Linked DNA regions of Acuticoccus sediminis. The protein of the gene in region 2 interacts with the protein of the main gene of each other region in a pairwise test. Links are inferred from orthologs where the notes say so. Each region holds a gene or a part of one and is shown on either strand. Other genes may lie near its edges. The genes, in order: DLJ53_RS09760 and DLJ53_RS00135.

Region 1 (7,947 bases), on a different replicon or contig from region 2:
TGCGGCTCCCCGGCGCGAAGCGGGCCGCCGCGCGGGCGAGGGCGGATGCGGAGGGCGTCGCCGTCCCCACCGCGATCCTCGACAAGGCGCGCGCGCTGCTCGCCTGAACCGGTGGCCTACTGCGCGGCCGCGCTGGCGGCCGCGAACCGTCCGGGGCGGAACGTCTCCAGCATCGGGTGCCGTTCGCCGGACACGATCTCGCCGGCCAGCATCTCGCCGGCGACGAGGCCGAGGGTCGCGCCGCTGTGGCTGAACGCGACGGTGACGCCGGGCAGGTCCGCGAGCTCGCCGAGGACAGGCTCGCCATCGCCCGGGATCGGCTTCGGCCCCGCGCCGGTGGAGCGCAGCGTCAGGGACGGGTTGCCGGCGAGCACGCGCGTCGCCGCCTCCAGAAGTCCCGCGACCGTGGACAGAGGGATCGCCACGGTCCCGTCGGCGCGCAGCGAGACCTCCTTCTCGGACCAGCCCGCGTCGAGCGAGAAGCCGCCGTCGGGGGCGGGCCGGATCGATACGCGCGGCGTGTTCAGCACCGCGCGCAACGGATGGGCGAGCGGCGCGACGCGCAGAAGCAGCGAGATCGGCGTCCGGTCCGGTATCATGACGCCGTACTCGGACAGCATCGCCGGGACGGCCGGGCCCGTCGCGACGACGACGCGGTCGGCCTCCAGGGCGAGATCGCCGGCCGTGACGCCGCTGATGCGGCCGCCCGTCAGGGCGAGGCGGGCCGGTCCGGCGTTCTCGACGATCGTCCCGCCCAGCGCGCGAAGGTTCGCGGCGAGGTGGTCGATCAGGGCGTTGAGGTCCACCCAGCCCTCGCCGGGATTGAAGATCGCCGGCCCCGCGATTGCCGATGGGTCCACGCCGGGGACCGTCGCCGCCACCTCTTCGACGGTGAGGAGGCGCGAGTCGTAACCGAGCGAGCGCTCGTGCGCGTGCGCCCGGACGATCGCGTCGTCCGGGCCGCCCGCCGCCCACGTGAGGCCGCCGTCGAAGCGAAGCCAGCTCGCGCTCGGCGGATTGCGGGCGGCGAGGGTGCGGTAGCGGTCGATCCCCGCCATCCTGAGGCGGTGGTAGGCCGCCGAGCGCGATCCGCCCGAGTTGAGCCACGACAGCGACCGCCCGGAGGCGCCCGACCCGAGCGCACCCTCGGTGACGAGGGTGACGGCGGCGCCCTCACGGGCGAGGTGCGCGGCGGTGGAGACGCCGAGGACGCCGCCGCCGATGACGGCGACACGGAGGGGTGCTGCGCTCACGGGCGTTCCCACGTGGAGGTCTCGGCCGACCGGAACAGGGCGTCCAGCACCGCCATGTTGGCGAGCGCGTCGTCGAGGCCCCACTCGAGCGGCGCCTCGCCCCGGACGGCGGCGGCGAACGCGTCGGCCTGAAGGGTGAACTGGTCCGCCGGGGCGACGGAGATCGTCTCGGCGCCGGCGCCGAAGAGGTCCGTGCCGTCGTCCACGACGATGTCCACCGCGCGGTCGTGCGGCGCGTTGAACGGGACCAGCATCGTGATACGCGCCCTGGTCCCGAGGATCTCCACCCGCTGGCCCTTGGCGATCTGCGTCGCGACGGTGAAACCGAGCTGCTGCGCGCCGGGGAAGACGACGAGCCCCGACGTCATCCGGTCGACGCCGAGCGCCGGGTCGCGGTCGATGGCGGCGATGGCACGCTCCGGTTCCGCGCCGAACAGGAAGCGGGCGGTGGCGACGGCGTAGCAGCCGATGTCGAGGAGGCCGCCGCCGCCGATGTCGGCCTGGTTGCGGATGTTGGCCGGGTCGGGGTTGTGGTAGGCGAAGAGGGTCTGGATCGCGCGCACCTCGCCGAGCCGTCCGGACGCCGCGATCTCACGCACCAGGCGCCACTGCGGGTGGTGCCGCACCATGAACGCCTCGGCAACGAGCCGCCCGGACCTGTCCGCCGCCGCCTTCAGCGTCGCCGCCTCGGCCTTTGTGATCGCGATCGGCTTTTCGCACAGGACGTGCTTGCCGGCCTCCAGCGCCTTGATCGTCCATGGAACGTGGAGGTGGTTCGGGAGGGGATTGTAGACCGCCTCGACGGCGGGGTCGGCGAGCAGCGCCTCGTAGCTGCCGTAGGCGCGGGGGATGGAAAGGTCCGCGGCGGCCTTCACCGCGCGCTCCTCGCCGCGCGAGGCGATGGCGGCCACTTCGCCGGACGCGCTCCGCTGGATACCCGGGATCGCCTTGTTGAGGCCGATCTGCGCCGTGGAGAGGATGCCCCACTGTAGTTTGCTCATCGTCGGCTGCTCCCGCCTGTTCTAGGGTCCGCTTCGGCTCATACCATCAGGGCGCACCGGGCTTAACCCGGTCCCCCGGCCCGGCGCCACGGCCGGCCGAGCGATGCATCGGCGTCGCCCGCGTCATCGCGACGGGGCAGCGCGCAGCGCGTCGGTGCCGTCGCTCGGGAACTCCGGCAACCCGGCGAGGGGAACGAGGCGCGGCTCGGCGAGCGTCGCGAGTGCGGCGAGGTCGATCCTCGTGTAGTTGAGCTGCCCGTAGTCGCGCACGAAGAAGAGCCTGCGGGTCAGGTCGGCGAGGCTCGTCCAGGTGGTGAACTCGGTGGCGTATGCGGTCGTGCAGTCCGCTTCGAGGCCCTGCACCTCGAGGTGGCCGCCGCCGGGCGCCGGGTAGTCGATCGTCACGCCGCGCGGCCGGTCGAAGTTGTTCATGATGTGCGCGAGCGCCAGCACCGCCGCGTCCGGCGTCGCCGCCTTCTCGGTGAACTGCGCATAGTAGGCCGCCCGGACGAAGCGGCCGACCGACGTGTTGGAGGACGGCAGCCCTGCGGTCGCGATGCCGGAATCGGGCTGCACCGCCTTGTAGGTGCCGAACGTCGCGCTCGGCGTGTCGACGTTGCTGAGGAAGGTGTAGTTGCCGAGGTTGGTGAGGTGCCAGGTGAATTCCGGCCCGTTCGTCATGACCCCGACCGGGTTGTCGTAGACGGCCCGCTCGCCGCGCGTGAACTCGATCACCAGCGAGGTGCCCGCCGCGTCATGCACGACGTAGTGGAACGGTGTCGGCGCGCCGCCGAGGACCGCGAGCGGTTCCAGCATCACCGGCTGCGTCTCGAGCGCCGCCTTCAGCTCGGCGACTGTCGCGAACTGGCCGAGCGCCCAGCCGCCGAGGTCGGCCGCGGCCAGCACCTCGCGAGTCCTGTCCACCGCCTGATGGCCGCCCCCCGCCGCGGGATAGGAGAGGACGCTGAACGTCAGGCCGGCCGCGTTGAGCCCCTCGACGACCTTGAGGTCGGCGAGGCCCAGCGGCGCGTCGGCGGTGGGCATGCGGCCCGGCATGGTGAGGGCGACGAACGGGTACTTCGCCGTGAAATCGACAGGGGCGTAGTCACCGACTTGCGACTGGAAGGCGAAGCCGGCGGGGAGGTAGGCGATCTGGTACGGCAGGTTGATCGTCAGCTCGAGCGTCCGGCCGAAGTACGGCTGTCCGGACGCATCGGTGTAGACCAGGGAGGTGCACATCGTTTCAGCCTTTCGGGCGCCGGGCGGCCGGATTGATCTATTCAGGATGAGGTTAGGCGGAGTTTGGCCACGGCCCTGCGGCGGGCCCGGGCCGGCGACTACTGCGCGCCGGCCTCGCCCCGGGCGGACATCGTATCCTTCACGACACGCCCGCCCTTCATGATGAGGCGCAGGCTGGCGTCCGGGTCGGCGAGGAAGGTGAGGTCCCGGTCGGGCTCGCCGTCGACGATGAGGAGGTCGGCGAGGGCTCCGGGGGCGATGACGCCGAGCGGCGCGCCGCCGTAGGGCGCCCGTTCGCCCGAAAGGGCGAGGAGCTCGCCCGCGCGGCCGGTCGCATGACGCAGCGTCTCCAGCGGGCTCATGAAGCGCGTCAGCTTGGCGAGCTGGCGCCCCTGGGTCTTCGCGAGCCCCGGCGACATCAGGATGTCGGTGCCGAACGCGCTCTTGACGCGGTGGTGCAGCATCATCTCGTAGGCGCGCACAGTGCCCTCGGCGACGTACTCCTGCTGCGTACGCTGCTCGGGCAGCGCCTTCACGTTGGCGTCCTCGTCGGCGAGGAAGGGCTGGATCGACCACCAGATCCCCTCGTCGGCCATCAGCTTCACCGTCGCCTCGTCGGCGAGCTGGCCGTGCTCGATGCACTTCACGCCCGCCTCGATCGAGCGCCGGATCCCGGCGGCGGTGTAGACGTGGGTGCACACGTACGTGCCCCAGTCGGAGGCCGCCTCGACGCCGGCGCGCAGCTCGTCGAGCGTGAACTGCATCGTGTCGAGCGGATCGTAGAGCGAGGAGACGCCGCCGCCGGCCATCAGCTTGATCTGCGAGGCGCCCTTCATCAGCTGCTCGCGCGTGCGCAGCAGCACCGCTGCGCGACCGTCCGCGAGCGCCGAGACGCCGACTTCCTCGGCGTAGCTTAGCGGATCGCGGAAGGCCCACGGCAGGTGATTCACCGGGCGGTAGTCGCCGTGGCCGGCGGTCTGCGAGATCATCGCGCCGGACGGGAAGATGCGCGGCCCCTCGCAGATCCCCTCGTCGATGGCCCGCTTCAGCGCGAACGCGGGGCCGCCGGTGTCGCGCACGGTGGTGAAGCCGCGCATCACCGTCTCGCCGGCCTCGCGCGCGGCGATGAACTGCACGTAGGCGATGTCCGCCGACATGGCGGTCATCTGCGAGACGCTGGTGAGGGTGGCGTGCCAGTGGCAATCGATCAGGCCGGGGATGAGGGCCCGGCCGCCGCCGTCGAAGCGGGCGGCGTCGGCGGGTCCCTCGCCGCGCGGGGGCAGCGCCGCGATCCTGCCGCCCTCGACGAGGACGTCGACGTCGTCACGCATGCGGAGCGTCAGACCGTCGAACACGCGCACGTTGGTGATGAGGAGCGGCTGCCCGGCGGTCTGGCCCCAGGCGGTGTGCGGCGTGAGGCCGAACCCGGCGAAGAGTCCCATGACCGCCGCCGCGCCGCCGAGGAGCTCGCGCCGCGACAGGTGCGCCTCGATCCGCCGGAAGGCCGCGAGCGTTTCAGGCGCCCCGCAGCGGCACCCTGCGCCGTGATGGGCGTGGTCTTCGGCGGTCTGCAGGTAGGCGCACGCGCACATGGGTCCGTTTCCTGTAAGCTCGGCTCGACAGGCTCACTCTTTCACAGAGTCTCCCGATCACTTCAACACAGTGTAATCAAAGCCAAACCTGACATGCTCGTCGAACAAGTTTCCGACGGGCGCTGCGCAAATCTCTGACTTCCATGCGATTTGCGGCACCCGGTCGCCGGCCGACCCGCCGCACCCGGTCGAGGGCAGGGACATTCCATCGCACCTCGGCCGCTTCGTCCGCAGTCGCACCCCGAAGTGGCATGCCGCGCGCCAAGCCTTCGCCGCTTCTCCCACCTTCGTCGCATGCGACCGGCGGTCCGCGTCGGCGACGGCGGCTAACGGCCTGACGGAGCACCACAATGCCCTCCGGCCGTGACGGTCTGTGAGCGGATAATGATTGAAGCCAATCATTTGTTGTTGCGCCGGTGAGCGAATGCGCTAATTTCATGCGCAAGTCGTAACAAAACGGCGGCCCGGGATGAGCGACCTTGAGCGGCAACAGTCCATCGTCGAGCTACTGTCGTCACAGACATTCGTGTCCGTGCGCGAGCTGCAGCAGGCGCTCGGCGTCTCCGCCGCGACCGTCCGGCGCGATATCGACAAGCTGAACGAGGCCGGCGTCGCGCGGAAAGTCTACGGCGGCGTCGCGGCCCTCGAGGACAACCTCCGCCGCCGCCCGCCCTCCGCGCTTCCGTTCGTGGAAAACCGCGACCTTGCGGTGGAGCAGAAGCGCGCCATCGCCATGGCCGCCGAGGGGCTGGTGCGCGACGGGTCGTCCATCATCGTCCACGCCGGCTCGACCTGCTTCACGTTCGGGTGCCGTCTGGCGCTGCGCAACGTGCGCGTCTTCACCAACTCCATGCCGCTCGCGGCCTACCTCGCCGAGAACGGTACCTGCCACCTCACCGTCGGCGGCGGCGACATCCACCGCGAGCCCGGCATCCTCTACGACCCGGTGCCCGGACCGACGCACTATGCCGCCCAGTTCTACGTCGGCGCGCTGGGGGTCTCCGGACAGGGCATCCTCGAGCAGCATCCGCTGCTGGTGCACTTCGTGAAGGAGATGAGCGCGCGGGCGAACGAAATCATCGTCCTCGTCGATTCCTCCAAGTTCGCGCTGCGCCCGCCGATGGTGGCGCTGCCGATGTCGCGCATCACCACCCTGGTGACGGACGAGGGAATTTCGGCGGCGGACGAGCGGATGGTGCGCGAGGAGGGGGTCAACCTCATCGTCGCCGAGATCAGCGGGAGGACCCAATGACCCTTCTCGAAATGCGTGGCATCTCCAAGACGTTCGGGCCCGTCATGGCGCTCTCGAACGTCTCCCTCACCGTCGATCCCGGCGAGGTTCACGCGCTGATGGGCGAAAACGGGGCGGGCAAGTCCACCCTGATGAAGATCCTCTCGGGCGCCTACGTCGCCGACCGCGGCGGCGAGATCCTCATCGCCGGGGAGAAGGTGCCGACGGGCGACCCCAAGCTCGCCAAGGCGAACGGCATCGCCGTCATCTATCAGGAGCTGGCGCTGTCGCCGAACCTGACGGTGGCGGAGAACATCTTTCTCGGCGCCGAGCCGCGCCGCGGCCTCTTCGTCGACCGCGGCGAGATGAACCGCCGCGCCGGCGACATCCTCAACCGCCGCCTCGGCCTCACCTTCCGGCCCGACACGACGCTGGGCCGCCTGTCGCTCGGCGAGCGGCAGATGGTGGAGATCGCCCGCGCGCTCTCCACCAACGCCCGCCTCATCGTGATGGACGAGCCGACCACCGCGCTTACCACCCGCGAGACGGAGAAGCTGTTCGACGTCATCGCCGCGCTGAAGGCCGACGGGATCGCCATCATCTACATCTCCCACCGGATGGACGAGGTGTACGCCCTCGCCGACCGCTGCACGATCCTGCGCGACGGCCAGTACGTGGGCACGCTCGCGAAGGACGAGATCAGCGCCGAGCGGGTCGTCTCGATGATGGTCGGGCGCGACCTCTCCACGTTCTACAAGAAGGACCACGCGGCGGCGGCCGAGCCGGGGGACGTGGTGCTGCGCGTGGAGGGCCTCGGCGACGGGCACTTCGTCCACGACTGCTCCTTCGAGGTGCGCCACGGCGAGGTGATCGGCGTCGCCGGCCTCGTCGGCTCCGGCCGCACGGAGCTGGCGCGGCTCATCTACGGGGCGGAGAAACCGGCCGAGGGCCGCGTCATCCTCGACGGCGAGACGCTCGCGATCGCGACGCCCCGCGACGCGCTGGACCACGGCATTGCCTACCTCACCGAGGACCGCAAGGGTCTCGGCCTCTTCCTCGACATGACGATTTCCGAGAACGTCAACATCGGCGTCATGCAGCGCGACGCGCGCTCGGCCGGGCTCATCGACTTCAAAGCCGGCCAGCGCCGCGCCGACAAGGCGATGAAGTCGCTGGCGATCCGCGCGCCCAACACCCGGATCAACACCAGCGCCCTGTCCGGCGGCAACCAGCAGAAGGTCCTGCTGGCGCGCCTTCTGGAGCTCGGCCCGCGCGTCGTCATCCTCGACGAGCCGACCCGCGGCGTCGACGTCGGCGCGAAATCCGAGATCTACCGCCTCATCGACGGCCTCGCGCGCGACGGGATCGCCGTCGTGGTGATCTCCTCCGAGCTGCCGGAGATCATCGGCGTCGCGGACCGCGTGCTCGTCATGCGCGAGGGGACGATCGCCGGCGAAGTGGCACCACCGCGCGGCGAGCCGATCCGGCAGGAGGAGATCATGGCCTATTCCACTGGCGCCATCGGTGCGGCGCGGGCGAGCGAAGGAGCGAGAGCGTGACCACTGCGACGAAGGACGAAGCCCCGAGCGCGGTCGACCGCAAGCAGCAGCTCCGCGTCCTCTTCACGGCGC
Region 2 (8,380 bases):
TCGATCCCGGCGGCCCTATTCGCCGAGCGCCTGATCGAGAAGATGCCCGGCATGAGCCGCGTCTACTACTCGAACTCGGGCTCCGAGGCGAACGAGAAGGCCTACAAGATCATCCGCCAGATCGCCCACAAGCGCTACGGCGGGAAGAAGCACAAGATCCTCTACCGCGAGCGCGACTACCACGGCACCACCATCGGCGCCCTCGCCTCGTGCGGGCAGCCGGAGCGCGCGGCCCAGTACGGCCCCTTCCCGCCGGGCTTCGTGTCGGTCCCGCACTGCCTCGAGTACCGCAGCCAGTGGGGCGACGTGCCGGACTACGGCGTCCGCGCCGCACGCGAGATCGAGCGCGTCATCCTCGAGGAAGGGCCGGACACCGTCGGCGGCATCGTCCTGGAGCCGATCACCGCGGGCGGCGGCGTCATCGTCCCGCCGGAGGGCTACTGGGAGACCGTGCAGGAGATCTGCACCAAGTACGACGTCCTCCTCCACATCGACGAAGTGGTCTGCGGCCTCGGGCGCACCGGCCAGTGGTTCGGCTACCAGAACTTCGGCATCAAGCCGGACCTCGTGACGATGGCGAAGGGCGTCGCCTCGGGCTACGCGGCGATCTCCTGCACCGTGACCACCGAGCGCGTGTTCGACATGTTCAAGGATGATCCGAGCGACCCGCTCGGCTACTTCCGCGACATCTCGACCTTCGGCGGCTGCACCGCCGGCCCCGCCGCCGCGCTCGAGAACATGGCCATCATCGAGGACGAGGACCTGCTCGAGAACACGCTGGTCCGCGGCGAGCAGCTCGGCAACGGGCTCGAGGCGCTGAAGTCGCGCCACGCCATCGTCGGCGACGTGCGCGGCATGGGCCTCTTCTGGGGCGTCGAGCTGGTGGCGGACCGCGAGACGCGCGAGCCGCTGCCGGAGAAGACCGTCGCGGCCGTCGTCGCGGCCGCCGGCGCGCGCGGGGTCATCATCGGCATGACCAACCGCTCGCTGCCGGGCTACAACAACACGCTGTGCCTCAGCCCCGCGCTGATCGCGACCGCCGCCGAGATCGACACCATCGTCGAGGCCATCGACGGCGCGCTCACCGAGGTCGGCGCCACCCTCTGAGCACCCGCCACCGAAGCGCGGCGGTCCGCCGCCACGCATCGGACGCACCGTTTCCTGACGCTCCGACCCGCCGCGAACCGGCCCGTCGGAGCGCACATTCCCACGCCACCGCGCCGCGCGTCCCGTCCACCGGGCCCGCCGACGCGCGCCTCATGCGCGAGAGGCCGACTTGAGTTCCATCCTCGCGGCGCTTCCGGCGCCGCATATCCTGGCCGCGGTGCTCGGCTCCGTGCTCGCCGCCGCCATCCTGCGCGGCCTCACCGGGTTCGGCTTCGCGCTCGCCGCCGTCCCCCTCCTCTCGCTGGTCGTCAGCCCGGAGCAGGCGGTGACGCTGGCGATGCTGCTGCAGCTCATGATCGGTATCCGCGATTCCATCGCGCTGCATGCCGTCCTCGACCGGCCGTCCCTCGCCCGCCTCTCCATCGGCGCGCTCCTCGGCACGCCCGTCGGCGTCGCCTTCCTGACGGTGCTGGAGCCGTCGGTGATGCGCGTCGCCATCGCGGTCATCGTCATCGTCGGGCTGGTCTTCATCCTGCGCGCGCCGAAGAAGGCGGCAGCCGACCGGCTGCGCCTCGCGGTCCCGACCGGGATCGTTGCCGGCCTCTTCGCGGGTCTCGCCGCGATGCCCGGGCCGCCCGCCGTCGCCTACTACCTCGGCACCGACCGGCCGGCCAACGTCACCCGCGCGTCGCTCATGATCTTCTTCTTCGTGACGTCGCTGATCGCGGTGCCGCTGCTGTTCCTCAACGGCGCCGTGGACCTCACCATCGCCGGGGCGAGCGTCGTCGCCTTCCCGGTCTTCATCCTCGGCACCGCGATCGGCACCCGCCTCTTCAGGCGCACCAGCGAGACGGGCTACCGCTCGCTCGCCATCGCGACGCTCGTCTTGATGGCGCTGGCCGCCGGCATCCGGGGGATCGCCGGCCTGCTCTGACCGCCGGAGCGCGGTCCGCCCAATCCGAGAGGACACGAGCGCGCTCGCCCCATAGCTCCGGCGCGATTGCTCTTCGCTCAGGTTGCTCCAACCTGAGCGGCAAGCGCGCTAGCGATGGCTCGCCGCCCACTTCAGCGGCTCGAGGCGCGCCTTGCGGACGGTCATGTCCTCCGGGTCGGCCGTGTCGACGAAGCCGAGCTCGCGGACGAAGTCGAGCATGAAGCGATTGGACGACAGGACGTCGCCGTACATCTCCTCGATGCCCTCGGAGGCGGCGTACTCGATGAGGCGGACCATCAGCGCGCGGCCGATGCCCTGCCCCTTGAGGTCGCTGCGCACGAGGACGGCGAACTCGGCCGTGCGGTAGTCCGCGTCCGCCGCGAAGCGCGCCACGCCCAGCATGGCGCCGTCGTCGTCGAGGCCGATGAAGGCCATCGCGCGGGCATAGTCGATCTGGGTCAGCCGCGCGATCTCCTCGTGGGTCAGCGTCGAGAAGAGACGGAAGAAGCGCCGGCGGATGTCCTCCTTGGAGACCTTCGCGAGGAAGTCGGGGTAGAGCGCCTCGTCCTCCGGGCGGATCGGGCGGATCTGGATCGTGCCGTACGGCACCTTCTCCGGCTTGTCCCACTCGCTGGGGTACGGGCGGATCGCGAGGCGCGGATTGCCGCCGGGGGCGACCCGCTCGGCCGGCGCGACGCGGATGCGCGCATCCACCGCCACGACGCCCGTCGCGTCGGCGAGCAGCGGGTTAATGTCGAGCTCGCGGATCTGCGGCATGTCGGCGACGAGCTGGGAGAGGTGCACCAGCGCGAGGGCGATCGCCTGCCGGTCGGCCGCCGGCTTGTCCCGGTACCCGGCGAGGAGCTTGCCGATGCGGGTGCGGTCGATCATGTCCTCGGCGAGGAGCAGGTCGAGCGGCGGCAGCGCGAGCGCCTTGTCCTTGACCACCTCGACCGCCGTACCGCCCGCGCCGAACAGCATCACCGGCCCGAATGTCGCATCGTCGGAGATGCCGAGGAGCAGCTCGTGCGCGTTGGGGCGCTTGACCATCGGCTGGACGACGACGCCGTCGATGTGCGCGTCGGGCCGCCGCTTGCGCACCCGGTCCAGCATCGCCGCGGCCGCCTCGCGCACCTGGTCGGGGCCGGACAGGTTGAGCTGCACGCCGCCGACGTCGGACTTGTGGGTGATATCGCGCGACAGGATCTTGATGGCGAGCAGCGGATGCTCGGCCATCTGCTCGGCGAGCGCGGCCGCCTCGTCCGGCGTGCGGGCGATGCGCGTCTCGTTGACCGGCACGCCGTACGCGGCGAGAACCGCCTTGGCCTCCACCTCGGAGAGGATCTCGCGCCCCTCCTTGAGGGCCGAGTCGATCGCCCACTGGGCGGCCTCGCGGTCCGGCTCCGGCCCCGGCGGAAGGCTCGCGGGGGTGCGCATCAGGTGGATCTGCGACTTGCGGTGACGCACCAGCGTGTCGAACGCGTCGATGGCCTGGCGCGGGGTCGCGTGGGTGGCGATCCCCGCCCGCTCCAGCACCTGCGCGGCCTGGGTGGCCGTCGCGCCGCCGAGCCAGGTGGCGAGCACCGGCTTGCCCTTCGGGTTGGCCCGGCCGATCGTCGCGACCACCGCCTCGGCCGCCTCCGACGATGAGGCAAGGCCGGTCGGGCAGTTGATGACGAGAATGGCGTCCGCCTCCGGCTCCGCGAGCAGCGACTCGAGGGCGGCCTCGTAGCGGTCGGGTCCGGCGTCGCCGATGATGTCGACCGGGTCGCCGTGCGACCACGTGGACGGCAGGCTCGCGTCGAGGGTCGTCATGGTGCCCGGCGAAAGCTCGGCGAGCCGGCCGGACGTCTTCGCCAGCGCGTCGACCGCGAGGACGCCCGCGCCGCCGCCGTTGGTGAGGATCGCGAGACGGTCGCCCTTCAGCGGCCGGTGCCGCGCCAGCGCCTCCGCGGCGTCGAATAGCTCCTGCAGGTCGTCGACGCGCAGGACGCCCGCGCGGTCGAACGCGGCCTCGTAGACGTCGTCCGCCCCGGCCAGCGCCCCGGTGTGCGACGCGGCCGCCTTGGAGGCCGAGGCGGAGCGGCCCGCCTTGATCACGATGACCGGCTTGGCACGCGCCGCAGAGCGGGCCGCGGACATGAACTTCTTCGCGTTGGTGACGCCCTCGAGGTACATCAGGATCGCGCGCGTCTGCCGGTCCGCCGCCATCTGGTCCAGCATGTCGCCGGTGTCGATGTCGGCCATGTCGCCGAGCGAGGCGACGGTCGAGAAGCCGATCCCGCGCGCCTCCGCCCAGTCGAGCATCGCGGTGATGATCGCGCCGGACTGGGAGAGCAGCGCCACGTGGCCGCGACCCGCCGTGAGGTGCGCGAAGCTCGCGTCGAGGCCCATGTGCGGCACCTGCAGGCCGACGCAGTTCGGCCCCATGATGCGCAGCGTGAACGGCTTGGCGGCGTCCAGCATCTCCTGGCGCAGCGCCCCGGTGACGCCCGCGGTGATGACCACCGCCGCGCGCGCCCCCTTCTCGCCCAGTTCGTGGATGAGCCCGGGGACGGCCGTCGCCGGCGCGACGATCACGCCGAGGTCCGGCACGAACGGCAGGTCCATGACGCTCGGATAGCAGGGCTGGTCGCCGATCGCCTTGTACTTGGGATTGACGAGACCGATGGATCCGCGGAAGCCCGCGCCGGTCAGGCGGCGCAGGACGACCCCGCCGAGCGAGCCCCTCCTGTTGCTGGCGCCGATCAGCACGACGCTGCGCGGCTCGAGGAGGTACTCGAGGTTACGTACGGTCATCGTTGGACTCCCTGCCGTCAGGTCAATGTCTTAGCGTCCCGGCACGGTCGTGCCTTGACGGGGGTCAACTTTGTTGACAAGGCGCCGGAAGCCCGAGGGCCGCACCCGCCCGCGCCACCACGTCCTCGATGCCGCCGTCCGCGTCCACCTCGTCCCAGTCGAGCGGCCCCAGCGGCCGGGAGAGCTGCGCGTCGACGACCGCCACGTCCGCGTCCGATGCGTCGCCGGTGCGCGCCTCGACCCGCCGGTGCAACGTCCGGGCCGGGGCGGAGAGCCACAGGCCGGCGAACGGAACGCCCCGCTCCTCGGCAAGACCGCGCGCGAGGCCGCGCATCGCCGCGTCGGCGAAGGTGGCGTCGAGGATCACGGTGGCACCTGCCCGCAACGCGCGGCCGGCCTCGACCATCATGCGCCGGTAGACCGCGCGGTTGGCCTCCGCCGTATAGGAGCCGGCGCCCAGCCGTTCCTCCGGCGCGACGCCCGCGAGGCGCTTGCGGACGGTGTCGGAGCGGACCACCACCGCCCCCGCCACCGGCGCGAGGGCACGCGCCACCGTCGACTTGCCGCTCCCCGAGAGGCCGCCGACGGCAATCAGCCGCGCTGCCGCCGGACGCTCCAGGTAGTGCCGCGCCATCGCCGCGGACGGCGCCGCGTCCTGGCCCTTGGCGAGCCGGGTGAGCGCCCGCACCATCGCCCGCTGCGACAGGAACAGCGGCATCACCGCAAGTCCGCAATAGTCCCGCGTCGCCTCGAGATAGCGCGACAGGAGCCGCCAGGAGAGCGCCTCCCGCTGCCGCGAATCGAGGTCCACCAGCACGAAGGCAAGGTCGTAGAGGACGTCGATCGTGGCGATGTCCTCCGAGAATTCGATGGCGTCGAACGGGGTCGGCCGCCCGTCCCAGAGGCAGATGTTGGAGAGATGCAGGTCGCCGTGGCAACGCCGGGTGAACCCGTGCCGGCCGCGCCGGTCGAGGAGCCCGCGATGCTCGGCCGCCACGGAGCGGGCTGCCGCGTACCAGGCCTCGACATCGTCGAGCACCGGTCCCGGCTTCAGGCCCGCCGCCACGTCGCGGTGGAGCTGGTCGGAGCGGGCGGCGACCGGATCGGCCCCCGCCACGTGCACGACGGGCGCGGTCCGGTGCATCGCGGCGATGCCGTCGGCGGTGGCGTCGATGATCTCCGGCGTGAGGGTGCCGCGGTCGGCCATCACGTCGAGCTGTTCGTCGGCCGCGAACCGGCGCATCTCGACCAGCCACTCGACGACGTCGCCCTCGCCGCCGAGGGCGAGGCCGTCAGGCCCCCGCGTCACCGGCACCACGCCGACATAAAGGTCGGGCGCGAAGCGACGGTTGACCTCGAGCTCCCTGCGGCAAAAGCCCTCGCGCTTGTCCAGCGACGAGTAGTCCACGACCGCCCAGGCGATCCGCTTCTTCAGCTTCAGGACGCGGTCGCCGGCGAGGAAGAGGTGGGAAAGGTGCGTCTCGACGTGCTGCGGCGTCTCGCCCCCGTGCGCCGCCGGGCTCCCCAGGAACCGCACGATCGCGGCCTCCTCGGTAAGGTCGTCGCCGCCGTCTGTCGCGGGACCTGCCATCGTCGTCACCTCTCCTGTCCTCCGGCGCGAGGCGGCGGTCCGATGGTGCGACGGCCCGCCACGGCAGACGTTCCCCCATGGAACCACCCCAGGGAAAGCACCTATGTCTTCGACCGGGGATTTCACACTGGTGTGACATACCGGTACACCGTTGGACCGTGGAGCGGATTGCCCTTGCCATCGGGGCACCGCGCGAGGCTAGACGGGACGGGCAGACCTTCGGAGCGGACGTCGGCACCCGGCTCGGCCGTCCGGCACCCGCTCCGCCACGGGAGGACCGGGCCGCTCGCCGGCGCCCGGGTCGTTCCGACAGCGGCAACCAGGGAGGTCCCGCGCGGGCCGCCCGTTCGGGGAGATCATGGACGGGATCAGGGACATCCTATCCTCGGTGGAGTTCAACGGTCTCGCCGACCTGCTGGAGCTCGGCGGACCGGTCGTCCTCCTGTTGCTCGGCCTCTCCGTGGCGGTCGCGACCATCGCGCTCGCGAAGATCATCGCGTTCGTCACCGCCGGGGTCGGGCGCCACCAGCCCGCCCGCGAGGCGGTGCAGCTCTACCTCGCAGGCGACGCGCCCGCCGCCCGCCGCCGGGCGTCCGGGCCGGTGAGCGCGCAGATCGTTCGCTACGCGATCGACGCCTCCGCCGCGATGGCACCCGAGGCGGCGCGCGACGCAACCGAGGCCGTCGCCATCCTGCGCCTCCACCGGCTCCGCGCGATGACCGGACTGCTCGACATCATCGCCCAGATCGCCCCGCTCCTCGGCCTCTTCGGTACCGTTCTCGGCATGATCGAGGCGTTCCGCGCGCTGGAGGACCGGGGCGCCAGCGTCGACCCGTCCGTCCTCGCCGGCGGCATCTGGGTGGCGCTGCTGACGACGGCGGTGGGTCTTGCCGTGGCGATGCCCGCCTCGGTGCTCACGGCGTGGTTCGAGGGGCGCCTCGAAAGCGAGGAGATCGCCATCGAAGGCCTCGTCACCGCGCTCTTCACCGGCGCCCTCCCCGAGGAGCGGCCCGGCAGGCGCGGCCGTGGCGCCCATGAGGCGGACACCGTACCGCCCGCCGGTCCAGCGACCGGCTCGCCCAGGCCCCGACGGCCGATCCGCAGCCGATGACGCCACACCGCCACCGCACGCGCACGCTGTCGATCCTCGACGCCGGCGGCCTTCAGCCGAGGGCCGCGCGCCGTGCCCGCGCGACCTGGATCTGGAGCGTCGCTCTCGCGATCGCCGTCGTGGCGCACCTGGCGTTCTTCGTCGACTTCAACCGCAAGGCGGAGCAGACCGAGCAGCAGGAGGCGGCGAACACCGTCCCGATCGTACTGTCGCCCGACAGCCTGGAGGCGCTCCTCGGCGAGAACCAGGCCGAGTCCGACACCGCCGAGGAGGACGGCGCGAAGGCAGACGAGACCGACGCGCCGCCCTCGCCGATGGAGGGCGAACCGGAGACCGCGCAGGAGCCGGAGGCGGCGGACCAGCCGGCCCCCGAGACCCAGGGCGCGCAGGAGGCCGAGACCGCCGCCAACCTCCTGCCGCAGAAGCAGGTGGAGGACACGGCCGACGACCCCTCCGAGCCGATGGCCCCGCCGGAGGAATTCGACGTCCCGGACCTCGACGCCACGTTCACCTCGCTGGTCGACGGCGAGGCCTCCAACCCGGCGAGTGTCGAGGAGGCGGCCCCGCCCGAGGCCGAGCCCGCACCCGAGACACCGGAGGAAACCGCCGAAGAGCCGGCCGATCCTCCACCCCCGCCACCCGACGCCACCGAGGCCGCGCCGCAGGACGTCGCCGCCCCGGAGACCAGCGACGCCGCGACGGACGATCCGATCCCCGCCGAGGGCCCCGCGAACGCCGACCCGGGCGGCACGCCCACCGACGATCCCGGCACGCCCGCGCCCGCGCAGCCCTCGCTGGCGCTGCCGGATATCCGCTCCGCGTTCGAGGTCGTGAGCGG

The links.
Region 1: the proteins of DLJ53_RS00135 (region 2) and DLJ53_RS09760 interact in binary tests that used the Escherichia coli proteins (3 or more experiments, as listed by UniProt). The link is inferred for Acuticoccus sediminis from one-to-one orthologs.

What each region holds. Positions count from the first base shown.
Region 1 is NZ_QHHQ01000002.1:349,190-357,136, reverse strand. What follows is about bases 4,605-7,445. They hold DLJ53_RS09760 (DeoR/GlpR family DNA-binding transcription regulator), read left to right. Parts: upstream 4,605-5,554; coding sequence 5,555-6,337; downstream 6,338-7,445. Other genes in these bases: DLJ53_RS09755 (sugar ABC transporter ATP-binding protein), read left to right, coding at 6,334-7,445; DLJ53_RS09765 (metal-dependent hydrolase family protein), read right to left, coding at 4,605-5,085. In the rest of the region: DLJ53_RS09785 (Ldh family oxidoreductase), read left to right, coding at 1-107; DLJ53_RS09780 (NAD(P)/FAD-dependent oxidoreductase), read right to left, coding at 117-1,253; DLJ53_RS09775 (Gfo/Idh/MocA family protein), read right to left, coding at 1,250-2,254; DLJ53_RS09770 (linear amide C-N hydrolase), read right to left, coding at 2,378-3,493; more of DLJ53_RS09765, read right to left, coding at 3,592-4,604; more of DLJ53_RS09755, read left to right, coding at 7,446-7,875; DLJ53_RS09750 (ABC transporter permease subunit), read left to right, coding at 7,872-7,947. UniProt on the Escherichia coli protein: Represses ulaG and the ulaABCDEF operon. Two ulaR binding sites have been identified in each promoter.
Region 2 is NZ_QHHQ01000001.1:33,261-41,640, forward strand. The notes cover bases 1,950-5,223. They hold DLJ53_RS00135 (bifunctional acetate--CoA ligase family protein/GNAT family N-acetyltransferase), read right to left. Parts: upstream 4,841-5,223; coding sequence 2,150-4,840; downstream 1,950-2,149. Other genes in these bases: DLJ53_RS00130 (sulfite exporter TauE/SafE family protein), read left to right, coding at 1,950-2,041; DLJ53_RS00140 (bifunctional aminoglycoside phosphotransferase/ATP-binding protein), read right to left, coding at 4,905-5,223. Also shown: DLJ53_RS00125 (aminotransferase family protein), read left to right, coding at 1-1,107; more of DLJ53_RS00130, read left to right, coding at 1,277-1,949; more of DLJ53_RS00140, read right to left, coding at 5,224-6,431; DLJ53_RS00145 (MotA/TolQ/ExbB proton channel family protein), read left to right, coding at 6,790-7,542; DLJ53_RS00150 (TonB family protein), read left to right, coding at 7,539-8,380. UniProt on the Escherichia coli protein: Catalyzes the acetyl-CoA-dependent acetylation of lysine residues of a large number of target proteins. Acetylates RNase R in exponential phase cells and RNase II.